Regions from separate parts of the Blautia sp. MSK18_10 genome, predicted to be linked through region 3. Evidence: predicted binding sites of a transcription regulator. Region 3 holds the regulator's gene; each other region holds the start of a gene.
The links. Region 3 encodes Rex, which represses fermentation and respiration genes when NADH is low (regulators of the CRP and FNR family bind a similar motif). Its sites were predicted from a motif close to ATTGTTAANTANTTAACAAT; they were not measured.
Positions count from the first base shown of each region.

Region 1: a site for Rex is predicted at 6,407-6,426, ahead of LI074_RS03420 (complex I 24 kDa subunit family protein). Genes of this name have one in related genera too.
Region 2: a site for Rex is predicted at 6,310-6,329, ahead of LI074_RS13470 (iron-sulfur cluster assembly scaffold protein). Genes of this name have one in related genera too.

Region 1 is NZ_JAJCGT010000004.1:67,552-75,379, forward strand. Features, by position in the region: gene LI074_RS03385 (4Fe-4S dicluster domain-containing protein) at 1-432, shown strand, start outside; gene LI074_RS03390 (FAD/NAD(P)-binding protein) at 432-1,286, shown strand; gene LI074_RS03395 (2Fe-2S iron-sulfur cluster-binding protein) at 1,465-2,142, shown strand; gene LI074_RS03400 (FAD-dependent oxidoreductase) at 2,157-3,770, shown strand; gene LI074_RS03405 (fumarate hydratase) at 3,907-4,749, shown strand; gene LI074_RS03410 (Fe-S-containing hydro-lyase) at 4,751-5,317, shown strand; gene LI074_RS03415 (YoaK family protein) at 5,635-6,336, shown strand; gene LI074_RS03420 (complex I 24 kDa subunit family protein) at 6,660-7,139, shown strand; gene LI074_RS03425 (NADH-quinone oxidoreductase subunit NuoF) at 7,136-7,828, shown strand, end outside.
Region 2 is NZ_JAJCGT010000037.1:31,216-39,043, forward strand. Features, by position in the region: gene LI074_RS13440 (DUF3343 domain-containing protein) at 1-222, shown strand, start outside; gene selD (selenide, water dikinase SelD) at 469-1,506, shown strand; gene LI074_RS13450 (formate/nitrite transporter family protein) at 1,733-2,488, shown strand; gene LI074_RS13455 (DNA topoisomerase) at 2,490-4,670, shown strand; gene LI074_RS13460 (UDP-N-acetylglucosamine pyrophosphorylase) at 4,733-5,404, shown strand; gene LI074_RS13465 (TraX family protein) at 5,512-6,252, opposite strand; gene LI074_RS13470 (iron-sulfur cluster assembly scaffold protein) at 6,505-7,197, shown strand; gene LI074_RS13475 (GGGtGRT protein) at 7,216-7,828, shown strand, end outside.
Region 3 is NZ_JAJCGT010000009.1:77,743-85,570, forward strand. Features, by position in the region: gene alr (alanine racemase) at 1-1,006, opposite strand, end outside; gene LI074_RS06135 (bifunctional ADP-dependent NAD(P)H-hydrate dehydratase/NAD(P)H-hydrate epimerase) at 1,084-2,583, opposite strand; gene LI074_RS06140 (redox-sensing transcriptional repressor Rex) at 2,673-3,320, opposite strand; gene LI074_RS06145 (ABC-F family ATP-binding cassette domain-containing protein) at 3,581-5,491, shown strand; gene LI074_RS06150 (NADP-dependent isocitrate dehydrogenase) at 5,608-6,816, opposite strand; gene LI074_RS06155 (S8 family peptidase) at 6,932-7,777, opposite strand.

The sequences.
Region 1 (7,828 bases), on a different contig from region 3:
GTAGAAAAACTTCCTTATTCCAATCTTTCTCTGGAAGGATGGGGACAGGAAGATTACATGGATCGTTTCAATTCTCCTGTATGGGAAGAACTTTATAAACCATGTCTGGCATGTGGTACCTGTACATTTGTATGCCCTACCTGCCAGTGCTATGATATCAAAGATTATGACACAGGACACGGCGTACAGCGTTACCGCTGCTGGGATTCCTGTATGTACTCTGACTTTACCATGATGGCACACGGAAATAACCGTAACAGCCAGATGCAGCGTTTCCGTCAGAGATTCATGCATAAACTTGTTTACTATCCGGTAAACAACAATGGAATGTTCTCATGTGTAGGATGCGGCCGCTGCGTTGAGAAATGCCCATCATCCTTAAATATCGTAAAAGTCATCAAAGCTTTTGAAAATCAGGGAGGTGAAAAATAATGAGCGAATGTACCTGCCATAAAAACTACACATTAGACACATTGATCCCGAAGGTTGGTGTGATCACAGATATCCGTCAGGAGACACCGGATGTTAAAACATTCCGTGTAAACGCTCCTGAAGGAGGAAAACTTTTTGAACATATGCCTGGTCAGTGTGCAATGGTCTGCGCACCAGGTGTAAGTGAAGGTATGTTTTCCATTACTTCTTCACCTACAAATAAAGAATATCAGGAATTCAGTATCAAGAAGTGCGGTGCACTGACCGATTATCTCCACAGCCTTCAGGTTGGAGATGAGATCACAGTCCGTGGACCATACGGAAATCATTTCCCTGTAGAAGATAAATTAAAAGGTAAAAACCTTCTGTTTATCGCAGGTGGTATCGGACTTGCACCTCTTCGTTCTGTTATCAACTATGTACTGGATAACCGTGCAGATTACGGAACAGTAGATATCCTCTATGGTTCCCGTTCCGCAGATGACCTGGTACAGTTAAAAGAAATCCAGGAAGTCTGGATGAAAGCAGAGGGAGTTAATGTTTATCTGACAATCGACCGTGAACAGGAAGGCTGGGACGGACACGTTGGATTCGTTCCTTCTTATCTGAAAGAGATTGGATTCGATACAAACAAAACAGCACTTGTCTGCGGACCGCCGATCATGATCAAGTTCGTTCTTGCAGGACTGGAAGAACTGGGCTTCTCCAGAGAACAGGTTTACACAACTCTGGAGCTTCGTATGAAATGCGGTATCGGTAAATGCGGCCGTTGCAATATCGGTTCCAAATACGTCTGCAAAGACGGTCCGGTATTCAGATGCGACGAGATTGATGAATTACCTGCAGAATATTGATAAGCAATGAGCAGTGCAGAAAGTGATGTGAAGGAATGCGTCATGCTTGCATATAAGCATTCTTTCACAGAACATTCTGTAGGGCGAACGCCCTCAAGCGAGAAGTAGCGTAGCGGATTCGAGCTTGTATGTGCTGCTGACGACAGATGATATATATAGAAAGGACTGGTAATCTCAAATGGAAAAGAATATGGTAAACGTATATTTTTTCGGTAAGAAATACAGCGTACCTGCAGAACTTACAATTATGACTGCCATGGAATATGCCGGTTATACATTAAAGAGAGGATGCGGTTGCAGACACGGATTCTGCGGAGCCTGCGCAACAATCTACAGAATCAAAGGTGAAAACGAGCTGAAAACATGTCTTGCCTGTCAGACACAGGTACAGGAAGGAATGTATGTAGCAAGCATCCCGTTCTTCCCTACAGATAAGAGACTCTACAACATCGAAGACCTGAAACCGAATCAGCAGGTAATGATGGAACTCTATCCGGAAATCTACAGCTGTATCGGATGTAATGCCTGTACAAAAGCATGTACTCAGGACTTAAATGTAATGCAGTACATCGCATATGCACAGAGAGGCGAACTTGAAAAATGTGCAGAGGAATCCTTCGACTGCGTAAGTTGCGGATGCTGTTCTGTAAGATGTCCGGCCGGTATTTCCCATCCGATGGTAGGTCTTCTGGCAAGACGTCTCACAGGTAAATATATCGCGCCTAAGAGCGAACATCTGGAGAAACGTGTAGAAGAAATCCACGAAGGTAAATATGATGATCTGATCGAGCAGATCATGCAGAAACCAATCACAGACATGCAGGAACTTTACAACAACAGAGAAATTGAGAAATAGGGAGGGCGTAAAACATGTATGCACCATATCCAGAAAATATGATGGAATCCATCAAAAAGGTAGAGGCTACAAGAGCACAGCGTATGGCAACAGAGCCAAGACGTCTGACAGCTGAAGAGAAAGACGCTCTTCTTGAGAAATTCCATCCGGATTATAATCCAGACGCGTTTGCAGAAATCAAAGTAGGACCGAACAAAGGACAGAAAGCTCCTCTGGAACTGGCAGAAATGCTTCATTCAACAAGCCGTCTGATCAACGAAAAAATTGACCTTACAAAAATTGATTATGATGTAGATGTACTTGTAATCGGCGGCGGCGGTGCAGGTTCTTCCTGTGCAATCGAAGCACATAATGCAGGTGCTGACGTTATGATCGTTACAAAGCTTCGTATCGGTGATGCCAATACAATGATGGCTGAAGGTGGTATCCAGGCAGCTGACAAAGAGAATGATTCTCCTGTACAGCATTATCTGGATTGCTTCGGCGGCGGACATTTTGCTGCAAAACCGGAACTGGTAAAGAGACTGGTAATGGAAGCTCCGGATGCCATCAAATGGCTCAATGACCTTGGTGTTGAATTTGATAAAGCAGAAGACGGAACCATGGTTACCACACACGGCGGCGGTACTTCCAGAAAGAGAATGCATGCTGCAAAGGATTATTCTGGATCTGAGATCATGCGTACCATCAGAGATGAAGTTCTGAATCTTAAGATTCCGGTAGTTGAATTTACTTCAGCTGTTGAACTTCTGAAAGATGAAAAAGGACAGGTTGCAGGTGCAGTTCTTCTTAACATGGAAACAGGAGATTATTCTGTTGCAAGAGCCAAAACTGTTGTAATCGCAACAGGTGGTGCAGGAAGAATGCATTATCAGGGATTCCCGACATCTAACCATTATGGCGCAACTGCAGACGGACTTGTACTTGGATACAGAGCTGGTGCTTCCCTTCTTTATCAGGATTCTATCCAGTACCATCCAACAGGAGCAATCTATCCATCACAGATCATGGGTGCTCTGGTAACAGAAAAAGTTCGTTCCGTTGGTGCACAGCTTGTAAATGCAAACGGAGAAGCTTATATTCATCCGCTTGAAACCCGTGACGTAAATGCTTCCGGTGTTATCCGTGAATGCGAAGAAGGCCGCGGCGTAGAAGTTCCAGGTGGACTGAAAGGTGTATGGCTTGACACTCCGATGATCGAGATCCTCGGTGGCGAAGGAACCATCGAAAAGAGAATCCCGGCTATGTTCCGTATGTACATGAACTACGGCATTGATATGAGAAAAGTTCCTATCGTTATTTATCCGACACTTCACTACCAGAACGGTGGTCTTGAGATTAACGGAGACGGATTCACAAAAGAAATTCCAAACCTGTTAGTTGCAGGAGAAGCCGCAGGTGGAATCCACGGAAGAAACAGACTGATGGGTAACTCTCTTCTGGATGTTATCGTATTCGGAAGAAATGCAGGTAAAAAAGCAGCTGCAAAATGCAAGAACGTAGAGCTTGGTGAAATGAACCTGGATCATATCTACAAATATGCAGATGAACTGGACAAAGCAGGCGTACATACTGATAAGGTATCTCCATTACTGCTTCCAAAATACGCTCGTCACGAACAGCGCTAATAAGATACTCAGAATGTAAAAAAGAGCTCCCGGTATCGATAAGGGATTACCGGTACCGGGAGCCTTTGATATAATGCAAAAGGGATATGTCACCTCCCGGTGAATATCCCCAAATGAAAGAAGGGAGCTTACCAGAATGCGTGAAGTAGAAGTAAGCAGACTTACAGATGTCATCGAAAAACTCTGTATCGAAGCAAATGAACATCTTCCGGAAGACGTAAAATGTGCGATCAAAACATGCCGCGCATGCGAAGACGGAGAGATTGCCAAGGGTATCCTTGACAATATTATTGAGAATTTTGATATTGCAGATAACGAGAACGTGCCGATCTGCCAGGATACAGGAATGGCATGTGTATTCCTTGAAATAGGACAGGATGTACATTTTGTTGGCGGAGATCTCACCGATGCGATCAATGAAGGTGTACGCCGCGGATACGACAAAGGATATTTAAGAAAATCTGTAGTAAAAGACCCGGTACGCCGTGGAAACACAGGGGACAATACACCGGCTATGATTTACACAGAAATCGTTCCTGGCGATAAAGTTAAGATCACAGTAGGACCGAAAGGTTTCGGAAGTGAGAACATGAGTCAGATCCGTATGTTCAAACCATCCGCAGGATTGCAGGGAATCAAGGATTTCATCCTTGAAGTAGTAGAGACCGCAGGACCAAACCCATGTCCGCCAATGGTAGTCGGAGTTGGTATCGGAGGAACCTTTGACAAATGTGCACTTCTTGCAAAGAAAGCACTGATGAGACCTCTGGATACTCAGAACCCGGATCCGTTCTATGCTGATCTTGAGAAAGAAATGCTGGAAAAAGTAAACAAGCTTGGAATCGGACCTCAGGGATTTGGCGGAAAGACAACAGCCATCGGCCTGAATATCGAAACAATGCCGACTCATATTGCAGGTATGCCATGTGCGGTTAATATCAACTGCCATGTAACCCGCCATAAATCGGAGGTGATCTGAGATGGAAAGAAAGAAAATTACACTTCCACTTACTAGAGAGCTGGCAAGAACTCTCCATGCAGGTGATCAGGTATTATTAACAGGTACTATTTATACATCACGTGATGCAGGACACAAGAGAATGTGTGAGGCCCTTGCAAAAGGTGAGAAAATTCCATTTGATCCTACAGATGCAACCATCTACTATGTAGGACCAACTCCTGCAAAACCAGGCGCAGTCATCGGCTCCGCAGGCCCTACAACCAGCGGACGTATGGATGCCTATGCACCCACAATGATGTCTGTGGGAGCAAGAGGAATGATCGGAAAAGGTGCCCGCCTTCCGGAAGTAGTAGACGCCATGAAGAAATATGATGGTGTATACTTCGGAGCTATCGGCGGTGCAGGTGCGCTTCTTGCAAAATGCATCAAAAAGGCCGAACTGATCGCATATGAAGATCTGGGAGCAGAAGCACTTCGTAAATTGTATGTAGAGGATATGCCTCTTGTAGTCATCATTGACTCAGAAGGTAATAATCTGTACGAGATGGGAAAAGCAGAATATCTCAAAGAACACGGAGATAAGTAATTCTGCAGATACATAAAAAAATAACTTCCATATGCTGTAGACATACAGTATATGGAAGTTGCTTTATATAGCCAAAATTATATATATATTGTATCCAATATATAAAAATCATATATACAATAATATGAATTATATCTTTTACATTTGACCTATAAACGTATAACATGATAATCAGGGTCAGGGACCCGCCAAACATGAGAAAGCAGCGATTTACGCAGTAAATCAGCGGATTTCGAATGTTTGAGAAAGACGGTAAAAGAATAAAGGCAGTTATCCGTACAGGAGATAACTGCAAATAAACTTGAACGGGGAAAATCATGAAAGATCATAATCAACACGAAATACAAATGTCGGAAGCCTTTTTAAACAGTGCATTCCTGGCACTGTCAGGAGGTTTTCAGGATGCTTACACCTATAATGCAAGAAACGAAGTATTCTGTAATGCACAGACAGGAAACGTCGTTCTTATGAGCCAGCACTTTATGGCAGGAGAACTGACAGCAGGACTGGGATACTTCTTTCCTATTATTTTCTTTGCACTGGGCGTATGGGTTGCGGAGAAAATACAGGCAAATTATAAATATGCGCAGAAGCTCCACTGGAGACAGGGTGTTCTGCTGGCAGAAATCCTGATCTTATTTACAGTAGGTTTCCTGCCAACCGAATACAATATGCTGGCAAATGCCATGGCATCTTTCGCCTGTGCAATGCAGGTACAGTCCTTCCGCAAGGTAAACGGATATTCCTATGCAAGTACTATGTGTATCGGTAATTTGCGCAGTGGTACAGCTGCGTTGTCAGTTTATTTTCGTGAAAAAAAATCAAAACAGCTAAAACAGGCGATGTATTATTTTGGAATCATCCTTATGTTTGCCTTGGGTGCCGGCATTGGTGGAAATCTGTCCATACGCTATGGAATCAGAATGATCTGGGTTTCCTGTGGATTCCTTATGATCAGCTTTCTGTTGATGTTTATAGAAAAATATAAGCATTTCCATGAGGAACATGAAATTAAATAATGCAGCCATTTCCAGAAAGGTCATTGAGAAGAAGATAATATTCTTTTCAATGATCTTTTTTTGTTTTGATATTGCTATTAAATTAACAACCCTGTTAAAGAAATTGCTTTTCATTTATATACATTTATGAATACTATACATCTATAACAAATTGTTATAAATTAATTTCAGAAAATTTCAAAAATGATATTGTGCAAAACAACTATATAATGTATAATATCAACAGCACATATGTTGAAAATAACTAAAGCTGCGTGGGAATCGATATATCGGTACTATATTAAAACCGATGTATCAAAATTACTATTTAAGGAGGGAACCGAATGTTAGACCAGTCTTATTACAGAAAAGCGGATGAGATCATCGAGCACTATGGACGTACAGCAGCATCGCTGATTCCGATCATGCAGGATATTCAGGCGGAATATCGTTACCTGCCGGGAGAATTGCTGACTTATGTAGCGAAAGAAATCGGAGTAAAAGAAGCCAAGGCCTACAGTGTAGCCACATTCTATGAGAATTTTTCTTTTGAGCCGAAAGGGAAATATGTCATTAAAGTGTGTGACGGAACAGCCTGTCATGTGAGAAAATCCATGCCTGTAAAAGAGGCTTTGATGAAGGAACTTGGACTGAGCAACAAGAAACACACTACAGATGACATGCTTTTTACCGTAGAAACAGTATCCTGTCTGGGTGCATGTGGACTTGCCCCCACACTGACTGTCAATGATGAAGTACATCCGAAGATGACTCCTGAGAAAGCTGTAGAACTTTTGAATAAACTGAGAGGAGAGTGCGTATGAGTATTAAGAGTAAAGAAGACCTGTTAAATAAGCAGGCTGAAGTAAATGAGCAGATTAAATCTTATACCTGCCGCGTTCTTGTCTGTTCAGGTACCGGATGTATCGCATCCGGAGCGCAGAAGATTTATGAAGAGATGTCAGTACTCTGTGAGAGAATTGATGGAGTAACAGTTGAAATGCAGAAGGATGTGCCTCATGTAGGCGTGATCAAGACAGGGTGCCAGGGCTTATGTGAACTTGGACCTCTGATGAGAATTGAACCATATGATTATCAGTATGTTCACGTACAGCCGGAAGACTGTAAGGAAATTGTGGAGAGAACTATATTGGAAGGGAAACCTGTAGAGAGACTGTTTTATCGTGATAATAATACAGTCTGTCCACATCCTGATGATATTCCTTTCTTAAATCAACAAACACGTATCGTTCTTGAAAACTGCGGAAAAATCGATGCGGAATCTATCGAAGAGTATATTGCTGTGGGAGGCTATCAGGCACTTGCAAAAGTGATGGGAAGCATGTCCCCGCAGGAAGTTATTGATGAAGTAACTAAATCCGGGCTTCGCGGTCGTGGCGGTGCAGGATTCCCGGCAGGCAAGAAATGGTCTCAGGTTGCACGCCAGGCAGAGAAAACCCGCTATGTTGTATGTAATGGTGATGAGGGTGATCCCGGTGCATTTATGGATGGT
Region 2 (7,828 bases), on a different contig from region 3:
CTGACAACAGTGGTGACTTTTGAAACTACCACTCAGGCAATTGCCATGGAAAGGGAATGTAAGAAAAACAAATTTACAGGCAGACTGATCCCTGTGCCAAGAGAAATATCAGCTTCCTGCGGCCTTGCGTGGAAATGTGGGGAACAGAACGAAGAAGAAACAGCTTCCTATATGAAGGAACAGGATCTGGAATATGAAAAGATTTATAGGATTCTTGCGTAAAATGGAAAGATTTATAGGAATACCTGATATATGGTAAACGGTTCACATTTTGACGGATATGTGAAAACATGATACAATGATAGCACTGAATCTCTTGTTATAGAAGATATGTAACTATTTGGCAGTCTGTCGGCTGTGAAAGTACGTTACTGTTCACTCCGTTTACAGTAACGAAAGTATTGAACAGTTACGAGGAGATTCTGAATATGGAGATCAATTGGGGTGAACTGACTTATGGGAAATGAAATGAAAAAAAGTGAAGTGCATCTTACACAGCTTGCCAGTGCAGCCGGATGCGGTGCTAAGATTGGCCCGAAAGTTCTGGCGCAGGTAGTAGGCAAACTTCCGAAATTTACAGATCCGATGCTTCTGGTAGGTCCGGAGACATCAGACGATGCAGCAGTATACAAGATTAATGATGAACTGGCAATGATCCATACAGTAGACTTTTTTCCGCCAGTAGTGGATGATCCGTATATGTACGGGCAGATCGCGGCAGCCAATGCACTGAGTGATGTCTATGCAATGGGCGGTGTTCCGAAACTGGCATTAAATGTGGTGGCATTTCCGAACTGTCTTGGTCCGGAAGTCTTGGAACAGATCCTGCGCGGCGGTGCAGATAAGGTTATGGAAGCCGGAGCAGTCCTTGCAGGCGGGCATACTATCAATGATAAAGAACCGAAATACGGACTCTGTGTAACAGGTTATGTGCATCCGGACAAAATGTGGAAAAATTACGGTGCAGAAGCAGAAGACATCCTTATTCTTACCAAACCGCTGGGCTGTGGAATCCTTAACACTGCCATTAAGGCAGAAATGGCGTCTCAGGAAGAAATTGAGAGAGTCCAGAAGATCATGGCGAAGCTGAACAAATATGCAGCAGAGATTGCATCTAAATACACGGTCCACAGCTGTACCGACGTAACAGGATTCAGTCTTGCAGGCCACAGTCTGGAAATGGCAAAAGGCAGCCGGAAAACCCTGGTGATCCAGTCTGAGAAACTTCCGATCATTGAGGGTGTTGAAGAATATGCACAGATGGGGCTGATCCCTGAAGGTGCATACAGAAATCGTGACTTCGCAGGCGATGAAGTACGAAGTGAGATTAAGGAACTCTGGATGGAGGATCTGGTATTTGATCCGCAGACATCCGGCGGACTTCTACTTGCAGTACCGGCAGAAGAAGCCGATGCCCTTGCAGAAGAGCTTGCAGGTATGGATATCTTCGGCGGTGTTATCGGATATGTAACAGAATTGCAGGATAAAGCAGTTGTATTCGAATAAAAAATTCAGCTTTAATTTCAGACATTTTTTCCTGCGACAATGGAATTTTGGCTTGTATGTCTCGGGATTTTGGCATATTCATGCCAAAACACCTCGCGAGATAGTGGTGTGTGAACAGTAACTACAAATCTGAAGAATATTCTTGAATTGTTTGACGATTTCGGTTGTGAAACAGATATTCAGGTGATATAATGTTCTCAATAAAATACATTGCGGAGGTGTAGTTATGAATTACGAAGATGTACAGAAAGTGTCAAACGCGGCGAAAGCCAAGAGTAACCTGGTGAATACCAACTTTTTCAAGTACTTCATACGTGCAATCATGGCGGGTTTTTTTATTGATGTGGCCATGATCTACAGTAATGTAGTTGGAAACGTATTCTCCAAGACCATGCCTGAATGGGGAAAATTTATGGGGGCATTAGTATTCTCCATTGCAGTGCTTCTGATCAGCTTCGTAGGCGGCGAACTTTTTACAGGAAACAATATGGTAATGGCGTTCGGAGCCTATGATAAACAGGTGAGCTGGAAAGAGGCAGGTAAGGTATGGGGCGTAAGCTACCTTGGAAACTTTGTCGGATGTGCAATTTTAGCATTGTTGTTTGTAGGTGCAGGAGCGTCCGGAACAGCAGATTATTTTGCAGGATTTATCGGAAACAAATTGAGTATTCCGCTCGGACAGATGTTTTTCAGAGCAGTGCTCTGTAACTTCTTCGTCTGTCTCGGTGTGCTCTGTGGTATGAAATTAAAGAGTGATGCAGGAAGATTCCTGATGATCGTTATGTGTATCTCAGGATTTGTTGTAAGTGGATTTGAGCACTGCATCGCAAACATGGGAATCTTTGTTACCGCATACTGCCTGGTACATGGATTATCCCTTGGAGCCATGGTAAAGAGCATGGTAGTAGTAACTTTAGGAAATATGGTGGGCGGTGCCCTGTTGCTGGCATGGCCGCTCAGAAAGATGAGTGCAGATAAATAATATGTCAAAAGCTTTATACATAGCCGAAAAGCCCAGTGTGGCACAGGAATTCGCAAAAGCTTTGAAAATCAACGGACAAAGACGGGATGGCTACCTGGAATCTCAGGACAGCGTGGTGACCTGGTGTGTGGGACACCTGGTCACCATGAGCTACCCGGAAAAATATGATATCAAATATAAAAGGTGGAGTTTAGATACCCTGCCTTTTTTGCCGCGCGAATTTAAATATGAAGTGATCCCCGGAGTGCAGAAGCAGTTTGAGATTGTCAAAGGACTGCTTAACCGTGAGGATGTGGACACTATCTATGTGTGCACTGACTCCGGACGGGAGGGAGAATACATTTACCGTCTGGTGGCACAGATGGCAGGTGTTCGTGGAAAAAAAGAAAAGAGAGTCTGGATCGACTCCCAGACAGAAGAAGAGATTATGAGAGGAATCAGAGAGGCAAAGGATCTGTCGGCATATGACAATCTTTCTGCTTCAGCCTATCTTCGGGCGAAAGAAGACTATCTCATGGGAATTAATTTTTCCCGTGTACTGACACTGCGTTATGGAAACAGTGTGTCAAATTATTTAAATACGAAATATCAGGCCATTTCTGTAGGACGAGTTATGACCTGTGTACTTGGAATGGTAGTGCGAAGAGAGCGCGAGATCCGTGCGTTTGTGAAAACTCCGTTTTACCGCGTACTCAGCAGCATTGCCCTTGAGGGAGAAAATTTTGAGGGAGAATGGAGAGCTGTGGAAGGCAGCAGATATTTCCAGACTCCTTATCTGTATAAAGAGAACGGATTTAAAGAGAAAGCCTATGCTGAAAAACTGATACAGGAGCTGTCTGTGAGTCAGCCGTTGCAATGTACAGTAGAGAAAATCGAGCGGAAAAAAGAGAACAGGAATCCGCCGCTTTTATTTAACCTGGCGGAGCTTCAGAATGTGTGCTCCAAGCTGTTCAAGATCAGCCCGGATGAGACATTAAAAATCGTACAGGAACTGTATGAAAAGAAACTGGTCACTTATCCCAGAACAGATGCCCGTGTGTTGTCTACTGCGGCTGCAAAGGAAATTTATAAGAATATTTCCGGTCTGCGTAATTATGAACATACAGCGGAAATCGCACAGCACATTATTGAACAGGGAAATTACAAAAATCTGGCAAAGACCAGATATGTTAATGATAAGCAGATCACAGACCATTATGCAATCGTACCCACAGGCCAGGGCTTAAACGCATTGAGAAGTGTTTCTCTTACTGCGCAGCGTGTATATGAGACCATTGTCAGAAGGTTTGTATGTATTTTTTATCCTCCTGCAGTATATCAGAAGATCAGTCTTGTGACAAAAATTCAGAATGAGAGCTTCTTTTCTTCATTTAAAGTACTGCTGGATGAAGGGTACTTAAAAGTTGCCACAAATTCTTTTGCGAAGCGAAAAGCAGCAGATGCCATGAGTGGTGGAAACAGAGCCGGCGCAGCCGGCAATGAGGGAAGTGAAGAGGAAGATCCGGATACAGGAAAAAACGGCGGGAACAAAGCTGATGATTCGGCTGAGGATATGGCGTGTGATACCAGACTTCTTGCCGCATTGCAGAACCTGAAAAAAGGTGATATACTCTCTGTGGACAGTCTGAGTATCAAAGAGGGCGAGACATCGCCGCCAAAGCGTTATAATTCCGGTTCTATGATTCTTGCAATGGAGAATGCAGGTCAGCTGATCGAGGACGAAGAGCTTCGTGCCCAGATTAAAAGCTGCGGAATCGGAACCAGTGCCACCAGAGCGGAAATTCTTAAGAAACTGTGCAATATCAAATATCTGGCACTCAATAAGAAAACCCAGGTGATCACTCCAACCCTTCTTGGAGAGATGATCTTTGATGTGGTAAACTGCTCCATCAGACAGCTTCTGAACCCGGAACTGACTGCAAGCTGGGAAAAAGGACTGAATTATGTGGCAGAGGGCAGTATTACAGAACAGGAATATATGGATAAGCTGGAACATTTTGTGCGCCTTCGCACCAGACAGGTGGAGGACAGCAATATCCAGCCATATCTGAGACAGTTCTTTGATGCTGCAGCAGTGAATTATAAGGATTCATCTGAAAAAAACAGTGCGAAAACAACAGGCAGATCAACGTCCGCAACGGGACGATCACGTACCTGCAGAAAGCCGTCTGCTTCAAAGTAGTATGCATTTGTGACAGATAAAAGAAAACATGTCATCATAGCGAGAGAAAAGAGGAAAATATTATGTTAAAAGATTTTACAATTGCAAACCTTCTGGATCTGAACGAAACAATCGCAAAGGATTTATTTGAAGGAAAAACATATCCATGGGAAGTATTACCGGAGATCGGAGATTTCATTCTGAAACTGGGACAGACCTTAAGTGAAGAAGAATACGACCACCCGTCAGAAGATGTATGGATCGCCAAGAGTGCCAAAGTGGCACCTACAGCCTGCATCAACGGTCCGGTCATCATAGGTAAAGAAGCAGAAGTACGCCACTGTGCATTTATACGCGGAAAAGCAATTATAGGTGAGGGTGCAGTAGTAGGTAATTCTACGGAATTAAAGAATGCGGTACTTTTCAACAAGGTACAGGTTCCGCACTACAATTATGTAGGCGATGCAGTTCTCGGCTACAAATCCCATATGGGTGCAGGTTCCATCTGTTCCAATGTAAAATCTGACAAGAAACTGGTAGTTGTAAAAGACGGTGACGAGAAGATTGAAACAGGTCTGAAGAAATTCGGCGCAATGCTGGGTGACAACGTAGAAGTAGGCTGCGGCTCCGTATTAAATCCCGGAACTGTGATCGGACGCTGCTGCAACATTTACCCACTTTCCTCAGTAAGAGGCTGCGTACCTGCAAATCACATTTATAAGTCAAAAACAGAAATTGCAGAAAAGAAAAGTTGAAAATATAGAAGAGGCAGGTTGTATGAAGGATATTATTTCAGTCATACAGCCTGCCCTTTTATATTTTTATGTCTGTTTGAGATAGAAGATATTTGTTGTACCTGATATTACATATGAAATAAAAGTTTTCTCAGGATTACCAGAATGGTAATGTGCACCGGATAAAACCAGTAAAAAACATATTTCAGAAATTTTCCTTTTACAAATCCACGTTCACCATTGTACATATTAATGGAAAGAAAAGCAAAGCAGGCTTTCCATTCATAGTAAAGCCAGCAGCTTCCGATGATCGCCTGGGCGGTTTTATCGTTGCGGAACCAGTACATGATCAGCAGGAATACAAATCCCCGCCATCCGTAATCTGCCTTCAGAAACACAGAGACAGTCAGCAGTGCCAGCACGCAGACAAGCTGCATTTTCTGATTATCCCAGAAGTATTCCAGGGCACAGAATGCCAGGTATCCCAGAAACAGGGTGAAAAATACATTCTGTTTTTCATATCTCCAGGTGTTGGTAAACATGAAGTTCCATGGAATCTCAGAGATACATGCAAATAGAAACAGATTCAGGCCATATTTCTTACGGTTATGTGTATGCAGAAATCCTTCCACTAACAGAAAACAGAAAATTGGAAAAGCGGCCCTGCCGATATCCCGGAAAATCCGATACCAGCTGTAATCCACGCCGCCGAAACTGAAAAGGGTTGCAGTTGTGGCAGGATAATTATACAGGATCATTAAGCCGGTATGGTCAATCAGCATCAGGGTGATAGCAATTAATTTTAAAGCGCTTCCGCTCAGAACCTGAAATTTTGCAGGGAGAAAGGAAGCAGGTAACTTTGTTGTCATAATAGAAATCCCTTCATTAATAGAAATTAGAACTATTTTACCACAAAAAAATCAAAGATGGTTAAAAATTTTACAATTTATGACTGGACGAATCAGCACTTTTGTGAGAAAATAACACTAGGTTGTTAGGCATACTCCTCTGAAGTCATTCAGCAGACATCAGAGTTTTACCCTGTGCAGTTCATTCAGCAGTTCTGTACAGCGGCGAGTATAACAACATGAAGTTAATCTATACTTGAAAGGAGTTTTACAATGATTTATTCACGCGAAGTAGAAGAAATGTGCCCAGTTGCACAGGGCGTTCATCATGGCGCCGCTCCAATCCCAGAAGAAGCTAAATGGGTACAGGCAAAAGAAGTCAAAGATATTTCCGGTCTTACACACGGTGTTGGCTGGTGTGCACCACAGCAGGGTGCCTGCAAGCTTACATTAAATGTTAAAGAGGGTATCATCCAGGAAGCACTGGTTGAGACTATCGGATGTTCAGGTATGACTCACTCTGCAGCTATGGCTTCCGAGATTCTTCCGGGACTTACAGTTATGGAGGCACTGAACACTGACTTAGTTTGTGATGCGATTAATACAGCTATGAGAGAACTCTTCCTTCAGATCGTTTATGGACGTACACAGTCTGCATTCTCAGAAGAAGGACTTCCAGTAGGTGCTGGACTTGAAGACCTTGGTAAAGGACTTCGTTCTCAGGTTGGTACAATGTATGGAACTCTGAAAAAAGGACCTCGTTACCTTGAAATGGCAGAAGGTTATGTAACAGGTATTGCTCTTGATGCAGATGATGAGATCATCGGATATCAGTTCGTAAGCCTTGGAAAAATGACTGATTTCATCAAAAAAGGCGATGACCCGAATACTGCATGGGAAAAAGCAAAAGGTCAGTATGGCCGTGTTGCAGACGCTGTTAAAATTATCGACCCAAGAAAAGAATAATTTAGGAGGTAACAGGAAATGGCTTTATTTGAATCATATGAGAGACGAATTGACAAGATCAATTCTGTTTTAAACAGCTATGGCATTGCTTCTATCGAAGAAGCTGAGAAAATCACAAAAGACGCAGGTCTTAATGTATACGATCAGATCAAAGGCATTCAGCCAATCTGTTTCGAGAACGCTTGCTGGGCATACACAGTAGGTGCTGCAATCGCAATCAAAAAAGGATGCAAGAAAGCAGCAGATGCAGCAGCAGCTATCGGTGAAGGACTTCAGGCATTCTGTATTCCTGGATCCGTTGCTGATACACGTAAAGTAGGTCTTGGACATGGTAACCTTGGCAAGATGCTTCTTGAAGAAGAAACAGAGTGCTTCTGCTTCCTGGCTGGACATGAGTCCTTCGCAGCAGCTGAAGGTGCTATCGGTATCGCTGAGAAAGCTAACAAAGTTCGTCAGAAACCATTACGTGTTATCCTGAACGGTCTTGGAAAAGATGCTGCTCAGATCATCTCCCGTATCAACGGCTTTACATATGTAGAGACAGAATACGATCCATACAAGAACGAAGTTAAAGAAGTATTCAGAAAAGCATACTCCGAAGGACTTCGTGCAAAAGTTAACTGCTACGGCG
Region 3 (7,828 bases):
TTACCTCATCGCCCTTCTTCACATCACCAATCTCAGTCACATCTACCATAAACTGGTCCATACAGACTCTGCCAAGGATCGGAGCCTTTTGTCCATGTATCAGAACCCAGCCTTTATTGGAAAGCTGCCTGGAATAGCCGTCTGCATAGCCCACCGGAACAGTTGCCACACGAAGCTTCCTGTCAGCCACATAAGTACCGCCGTAACTGATCGCTGCTCCGGCAGGAACGTCCTTCACATAAGTCACATGACTCTTAAGTTCCATAACCGGCTCAAGCTTTACAATATCTCTCTCCACCTCAGAAGAAGGATAAATTCCATAAATTGTGATTCCGGCGCGGACAATATTCAGATTTGCTTCCGGCATACGTATGATGCCCGCACTGTTAGAACAGTGATGCAGAGGAATTTCCACTCCTGCCTCTTCTACGCGTCTTGAAAAATCCAGATACCGCTCCAATTGTACCATAGCCGGACTTCTGTCATACTCATCTGCTCTTGCAAAATGAGTAAACATACCCTCAATCTCAAGATTTGGAAGTTCTGAAATTTTTTTAATTTCCTCTACATTTTCCTGTGTATCCGCAAAACCGATCCTGGTCATTCCTGTGTCCAGAGCAATATGAATATGTACAGTTTTTTTCTGCAGAACCGCTTCGTCTGAAAGTTTCCTTGCCTCCTCATATTCGCACACTGCAGGACGGATCTCATAACGGACAAGTTCCGGAAAATATTCATCAAAAACAATTCCAAGGATCAGGATTGGTTTTGTAATCCCGGCTTCTCGCAGATGAATCGCTTCTTCCGCAGTTGCAGCCGCAAATCCCCAGATATAATCATAATCCTCAATGAGATGTGCAACCGGCACCGCGCCATGTCCATAAGCGTCAGCCTTTATGACTGCGATCATCTTTGTCTCTTCTGCAATATTTTTTCTCATTTCCCGGAAATTATGTTCTACTGCATCCAGTGAAATGACTGCTTTTACTCTGCTATCTTTCTTCATAATAATTTTCCTCTGTTATTTTTTCATGTTAATATCTGCAAATTGTTTCACAGATTTACTGCCTCAAAATGAATATTCTATCTTAGTATTTCCGGCAGAAAACAGATGATATCTCCTGCGGTCATCCCTCGCTGCCCTACTGTTTCAGCAGCCAGATCACCTGCCAGCCCATGCACATATACACCAAGTGCAGCCAGCATAACAGGAGAAAATTTCTTTTCTGCTGCCAGATACATACACTGTATACCGGCAAGCACACCGCTTAACACATCTCCACTTCCCGCTGTAGCCATTCCTGCATTACCCGAAATGTTCAAATACATATCTCCAAAAGCATCTGCCACCACAGTACAGGCATCCTTCAGAACGCAAACCGCTCCAGACTCCTTTGCATAATCAGCTGCGGTCTGTGCCAGACAATCCTGGATCTTACCGATTTCTTTTCCGCACAGACGACTCATCTCACCAATATGAGGTGTCAGGATCACATGTTCCCCGATAAAACACTTCCAGTTGTCATGGACTGACAGAAGATTCAGGCCATCTGCATCCAGAATTACTGTTTTTTTACACTCAGCTGCCTTCGCCAGGAACCACTGAGCTCTTTCCCTGCTCTGCGCTCCGGTTCCAAGACCCGGTCCTATCACAAGCACATCACACCAGTCAAGCATTGCCTGGTTTTTTTTCTCATCAAAATCACAGGTGATCATGGCTTCCGGCAACAGTGTCTGCAACGGAATCCTGTTGGCCTCCACGGTCTGAATTCTCACCATTCCCGCAGAGCTTTTCAGAGCAGCTGCTGCACTCAGATATGCAGCTCCGCACATTCCTTCGCTGCCAGCTATAAGAAGAACCTTACCGAAGGTTCCTTTATTTCCATAGGGAACTCTCTCCGGAAGCATTTTCAAATCTTCACGTTCCAGATGATGCATACAGATTTTCTTTCCGGGTATGGAATAGATTCCGATATCCGTAACAACGATCTCACCGCCATACATGCGTCCGGGATAAAAACACAGCCCTCTTTTGCGAAAAGCAAAGGTAACCGTAAGATCTGCCCGGAATGCAATCCCCTTCTCAAATCCGGTATCTGAGTCAATCCCGGATGGAATATCCACAGCTACTTTATACGCAGATGCCCGGTTCATTGTACTGATAAGCTCTGCATATTTTCCCTCTACAGGTCTGCTCAGTCCAACCCCAAAGATGGCATCTACTATAGTAGTATATTCATCCAGATCCAGGTTATGCACCCGGGGCACCTGATAATATTCTGCTGTTTTAAGCTGTCCGGCAGTTTCAGCAGTCATTTTCTCTTCCTTACCCGCAATATAATACCAGGTTCTGACTCCTCTCAACTGAAGCAGTCTGGCAATCGCCAATCCGTCTCCGCCATTGTTGCCGGTTCCGCAGACCACAAGGATTTTCTCTTTTTCTTTATTCTTTAATCTCTGTACAATCTCCTCAACCGTCTTTAATGCCGCCCTCTCCATAAGTACCGGAGACGATATCCCGGCTTTCTGAATCGTATTATGATCCAGTTCTTTCATCTCAACAGCAGTTACAATCTCTCTCATCTGTTCACCTCCTGTTTACAATAACACATTTACATACAAGAGAAAAGCTGTGATCAGATGACCACAGCCTTGTGTTTCACAGTTATCCCTTACATACCTTCATGTTCCTTTCTGTACTCACTCAGGTTATAGGACAAAGTCATAAGACTCTCTGAAAGATGTACGTTCTCTACCATTACATCCTCCGGGGCATCCAGATCAATATGTGCAAAATTCCAGATTGCCTTAATTCCATTATCAATTAAAATCTTTGCCATCTCTTTGGCTTTGTTTTTAGGAAGAGTCAGGATCGCAATCTCAACCTCATTCTCCTTCAGAAACAAAGGAAGATCGCTCAACATCTGAATCTCAATTCCACGAACTGCAATCCCCTCAAGTACAGGATTGACGTCAAAAATACCAACCAGCTTAAATCCGCGCTTTTCAAAATCCACATAATTGGCCAATGCCTGTCCCAGATTACCGGCACCCAGAATAATCATCGGATGTACAGTATCCAGCCCAAGGATCTTACCGATTTCTGTATACAAATAGCGTACATTATAGCCGTAACCCTGCTGACCAAAACCACCGAAATTATTTAAGTCCTGACGAATCTGGGAAGCCGTCACATGCATCTTCTTGCTAAGATCATTTGAAGATATACGCTCTACATTCTCCTCCATCAATTCACCGAGGTAGCGGTAGTACCGCGGCAAACGCTTGATTACCGCTTTCGAAATTTCCTTAGCTTCCACAAATTTTCCCTCCTTAGCTTATCTATGTCAATTATACCCAGATGTTATTTTATTGTCAAATTAAATTTGTACTTTTTGACCAAATATTTCTGTATTTTTTTATCAATTTCATTCTGAAAAATTCCCCGGAATATCATATTTTCTTCCATGCATCCATCCGATGCTTTCTTTTCCCTGGACAAAATCTCTTAAAATGCTTTCAAAAACAGGCATTTTCGATTATAATAGTACGCGGACAAATTACAAACGGAGGAATTCCTATGATTTTATCATGTCAGAATATCTGTAAATCCTTTGGCGAAAAAATCATTCTCAAGGATGCCAGTTTCCATATAGAAGACCGCGAAAAGGCAGCTCTCATCGGCAATAACGGTGCAGGCAAGACGACTCTGCTGCGAATCATTATGCATGAGCTCTCCCCGGATTCAGGAAACGTGGTACTTGCCAAAGATAAAAATATCGGCTACCTTGCCCAGTATCAGGACATTCATGGCCATCATACCATTTACGAAGAACTGATTTCCACCAAACAGCACATTATTGATATGGAGAACCGTCTGCGCTCTCTGGAACAGGAAATGAAAACCACCACCGGAGATGCTCTGGACAGCCTGATGAATACTTACACAAGACTGAGTCACCAGTTTGAACTGGAAAATGGTTACGCTTACAAAAGTGAGATCATGGGTGTATTAAAAGGTCTTGGTTTCACAGAAGAAGATTTCGAACGCCAGATAGAAACTCTTTCAGGCGGCCAGAAAACCCGCGTAGCTCTGGGTAAACTGCTTCTTGCCAGCCCTGACATTCTTCTTCTGGATGAGCCTACCAACCATCTGGATATGGAGAGTATTTCCTGGCTGGAAACCTATCTTCTGAATTACCCGGGTGCTGTATTTATCGTATCCCACGACCGTTACTTTCTTGACAAAGTCGTAACAAAAGTTGTGGAAATCGAAGCAGGAAATATGCGTATGTACAGTGGCAACTATTCTGCCTATGCCCTGAAAAAAGCCCAGCTGCGTGACGCCCAGTACAAAGCCTACCTGAACCAGCAGCGGGATATCAAACATCAGGAAGCAGTCATTGCCAAGCTGAAATCCTTTAACCGCGAGAAATCTATCAAACGTGCGGAAAGCCGCGAAAAAATGCTGGATAAAGTCCAGCGCATTGATAAACCACAGGAGATTCAGAATCAGATGCGCATTTCCCTGGAACCAAGATTTGTCAGCGGAAATGATGTCCTTACTGTGGAAAGTCTTTCCAAATCTTTTCCCGGACAGACACTTTTCAGTGACATCTCCTTTGAGATCAAACGTGGAGAACGTGTAGCCCTGATTGGCAATAACGGCACAGGCAAAACCACCATGTTAAAGATCATCAATGGGCTGATCGATGCAGACAGCGGCAGATTTACTCTTGGTTCCAAGGTACAGATTGGCTACTATGACCAGGAACACCATGTTCTTCATATGGAGAAAACTATTTTTGAGGAAATCTCAGATGCTTATCCCACACTTACGGAAACAGAAATTCGAAATATGCTGGCAGCATTCCTTTTCACAGGGGATGATGTATTCAAACTGATCTCCGCTCTGTCCGGCGGAGAAAGAGGTCGTGTTTCCCTCGCCAAGCTGATGCTGTCCGAAGCAAACTTTCTGATCCTCGATGAGCCCACCAACCATCTGGATATCGCTTCAAAAGAGATTCTTGAAGAGGCATTGAACAGTTACACAGGAACAGTATTCTATGTTTCCCACGACCGTTACTTCATCAACCAGACAGCTACCCGGATCCTGGATCTGACCAATCAGGCAATTGTAAATTATATCGGAGATTACGACTATTATCTGGAGAAAAAAGAAGAGCTGACGGAAAAATATGCTCCGGCTGCCGCTCAGGCTGTGACAGAAGCAAAGCAGGCTTCTGATAACAAGCTTTCCTGGCAGCAGCATAAAGAAGAACAGGCCCGTCAGCGAAAACGAGAGAATGAACTAAAAAAAGTAGAAGCCCGCATTGAAGAACTTGAGACCAGAGATAAAGAGATCGACGAAACCATGATTCTCCCGGATATCTGCACAAATGTGGCAGAATGTGCGAAACTCAGCAAAGAGAAAGCCGCCATTACCGAAGAATTAGAAGGATTATATGAAAAATGGGAAGAACTTGCATAATGCAGGTTCTTCCCATTTTCGCAGTTTATAACTTTTTACAGGTTTCTCCGCTGCAGTGTGATCCTGCCCGGAGAACTTTATAATGTTATAGAAACATTACCGGATAATTTCTGACATTATAAAATTTCATCCAGTCTCTCTCTGATGGCAAGGATGAAATCTTTGCTGTTCAGTACTGTCACATCCTCAAGAGAAGTGATCAGCGCAAGGTCTTTTGTCATCTTACCGCTTTCAATCGTCTCCAGAGTCGCCTTCTCCAGTTTATCAGCAAATTCCATCAATTCTTTATTGCCGTCCAGCTCACCTCTTTTTCTCAGAGCTCCGGTCCATGCAAAAATAGTTGCTACAGAGTTAGTAGATGTCTCCTCACCTTTCAGATAGCGATAATAATGTCTCTGTACAGTTCCATGAGCAGCTTCATATTCGTAATATCCCTGTGGAGATACCAGTACAGATGTCATCATAGCCAGAGAACCAAATGCTGAAGAAACCATATCGCTCATAACATCTCCATCATAGTTCTTGCAGGCCCAGATAAATCCGCCTTCAGCCTTCATGACACGAGCTACGATATCATCGATCAGGCTGTAGAAATATTCAATGCCTGCTGCCTCGAATTTCTCCTTAAACTCATCTTCATAAATAGTTGCAAAGATTTCCTTAAAACGTCCGTCATAAATCTTGGAGATCGTATCCTTGCCGCCAAGCCACAGGTTCTGTTTTGTATCCAGTGCATAATTAAAACAGCATCTTGCAAAACTTGTGATAGAATCATCCAGATTGTGCATACCCTGAAGCACACCCGGTCCCTCATAATGATGGATCAGCTCTTTTCTCTGCTGTCCGTCTGCACCTTCAAATACCAGATAAGCATCTCCGGGGCCGTCAATATACATCTCTGTGTTCTTATACACATCACCATAGGCATGACGTGCGATGGTGATCGGTTTCTTCCAGTTCTTAACACATGGTTCAATACCCTTCACTACGATTGGGGCACGAAAAACAGTTCCGTCGAGAATTGCACGAATCGTTCCGTTAGGACTCTTGTACATTTTCTTTAAGGTATACTCTTCCATTCTTGCCTTATTAGGAGTGATAGTGGCACATTTCACTGCAACGCCGTACTTCTTTGTAGCCTCTGCTGCATCAACAGTTACCTGATCATCCGTTTCATTTCTGTATTCCAGACCAAGGTCATAATACTCAGTGTTCAAATCAATATACGGAAGAAGAAGTTCATCTTTGATTATTTTCCAGAGAATTCTGGTCATCTCATCTCCATCCATCTCCACAAGTGGTGTCTGCATCTGAATTTTTTTCATATTAATCCTCCTCTTTGGCTCTCATCCAGTTAACTATCATGATAGCCGAAAACAGACCGTTCGTCAATGCTTTTATACACTAAAGCAATAATTTTGTGAAATAAAAGATTACTGATCACAGTTCCATAAAGCGTTCCAGATCCAGTTCTCCCCATCCCTGCTGATTCTTTGGCAATCCCATATCCCTGGCACTTTCTTTCAATTTCATCTTGATCTGAACATTAGTCAGCTCCGGTTTCTTCTCAAGCATCAATGCTGCTGCCCCTGCAACCAGAGGTGTAGACATAGAAGTACCACTCTTCACTCCATATCCGTTATCTGCCCCCGGTGCACAGGCAAGAACATGATTCCCGGGTGCAACCAGATCCGGTTTACAAACACACTCAAATGTAGGTCCCCTGCCGGATATGGCAGTCCGTCCTGTAAGCAGATCGCTGGAGCCTACTGTGATAATCTTCCGGCTGCTTCCCGGTGCTGTCACACTTCCTGCCTTCGGTCCCTGATTTCCTGCCGCAGCCACTACCACCAGACCTGCATCCCAAAGTTGTTCCACACCCGCGATCAGAACTCTGTGATCTTCTGCTCTCCTGCAGGTTGTTCCCACCGAGATATTCACTACACGTATCCCATAATATCTCTTATTCTCCAGGATCCAGCGAAAAGCCTGTAAAACATCTTCTTTCCTGCCATTTCCCGTTCTGTCGAGCACCTTCAGAACTATCAGGCTACACCCGGGGGCAATTCCTCTGATCCGTCCTTCCGAAGCCCTTCCGTCACCGCCAATGATCCCACATACATGGGTTCCATGAGAATTATCATCATAAGGTCTGATACGATGTCCGATGAAATCTTGAAACGCAAGTATTCTCCCTGTAAAATCTATATGAGGAAAAATCCCGGTATCCAGAACACACACACCCACGTGCTTTCCTGTATATCCGGAATCATCTGAATTCTTCATAAAAAATCCTCCGAATCATCTGGATAATGAAATCTTACCGCAACTATTCAT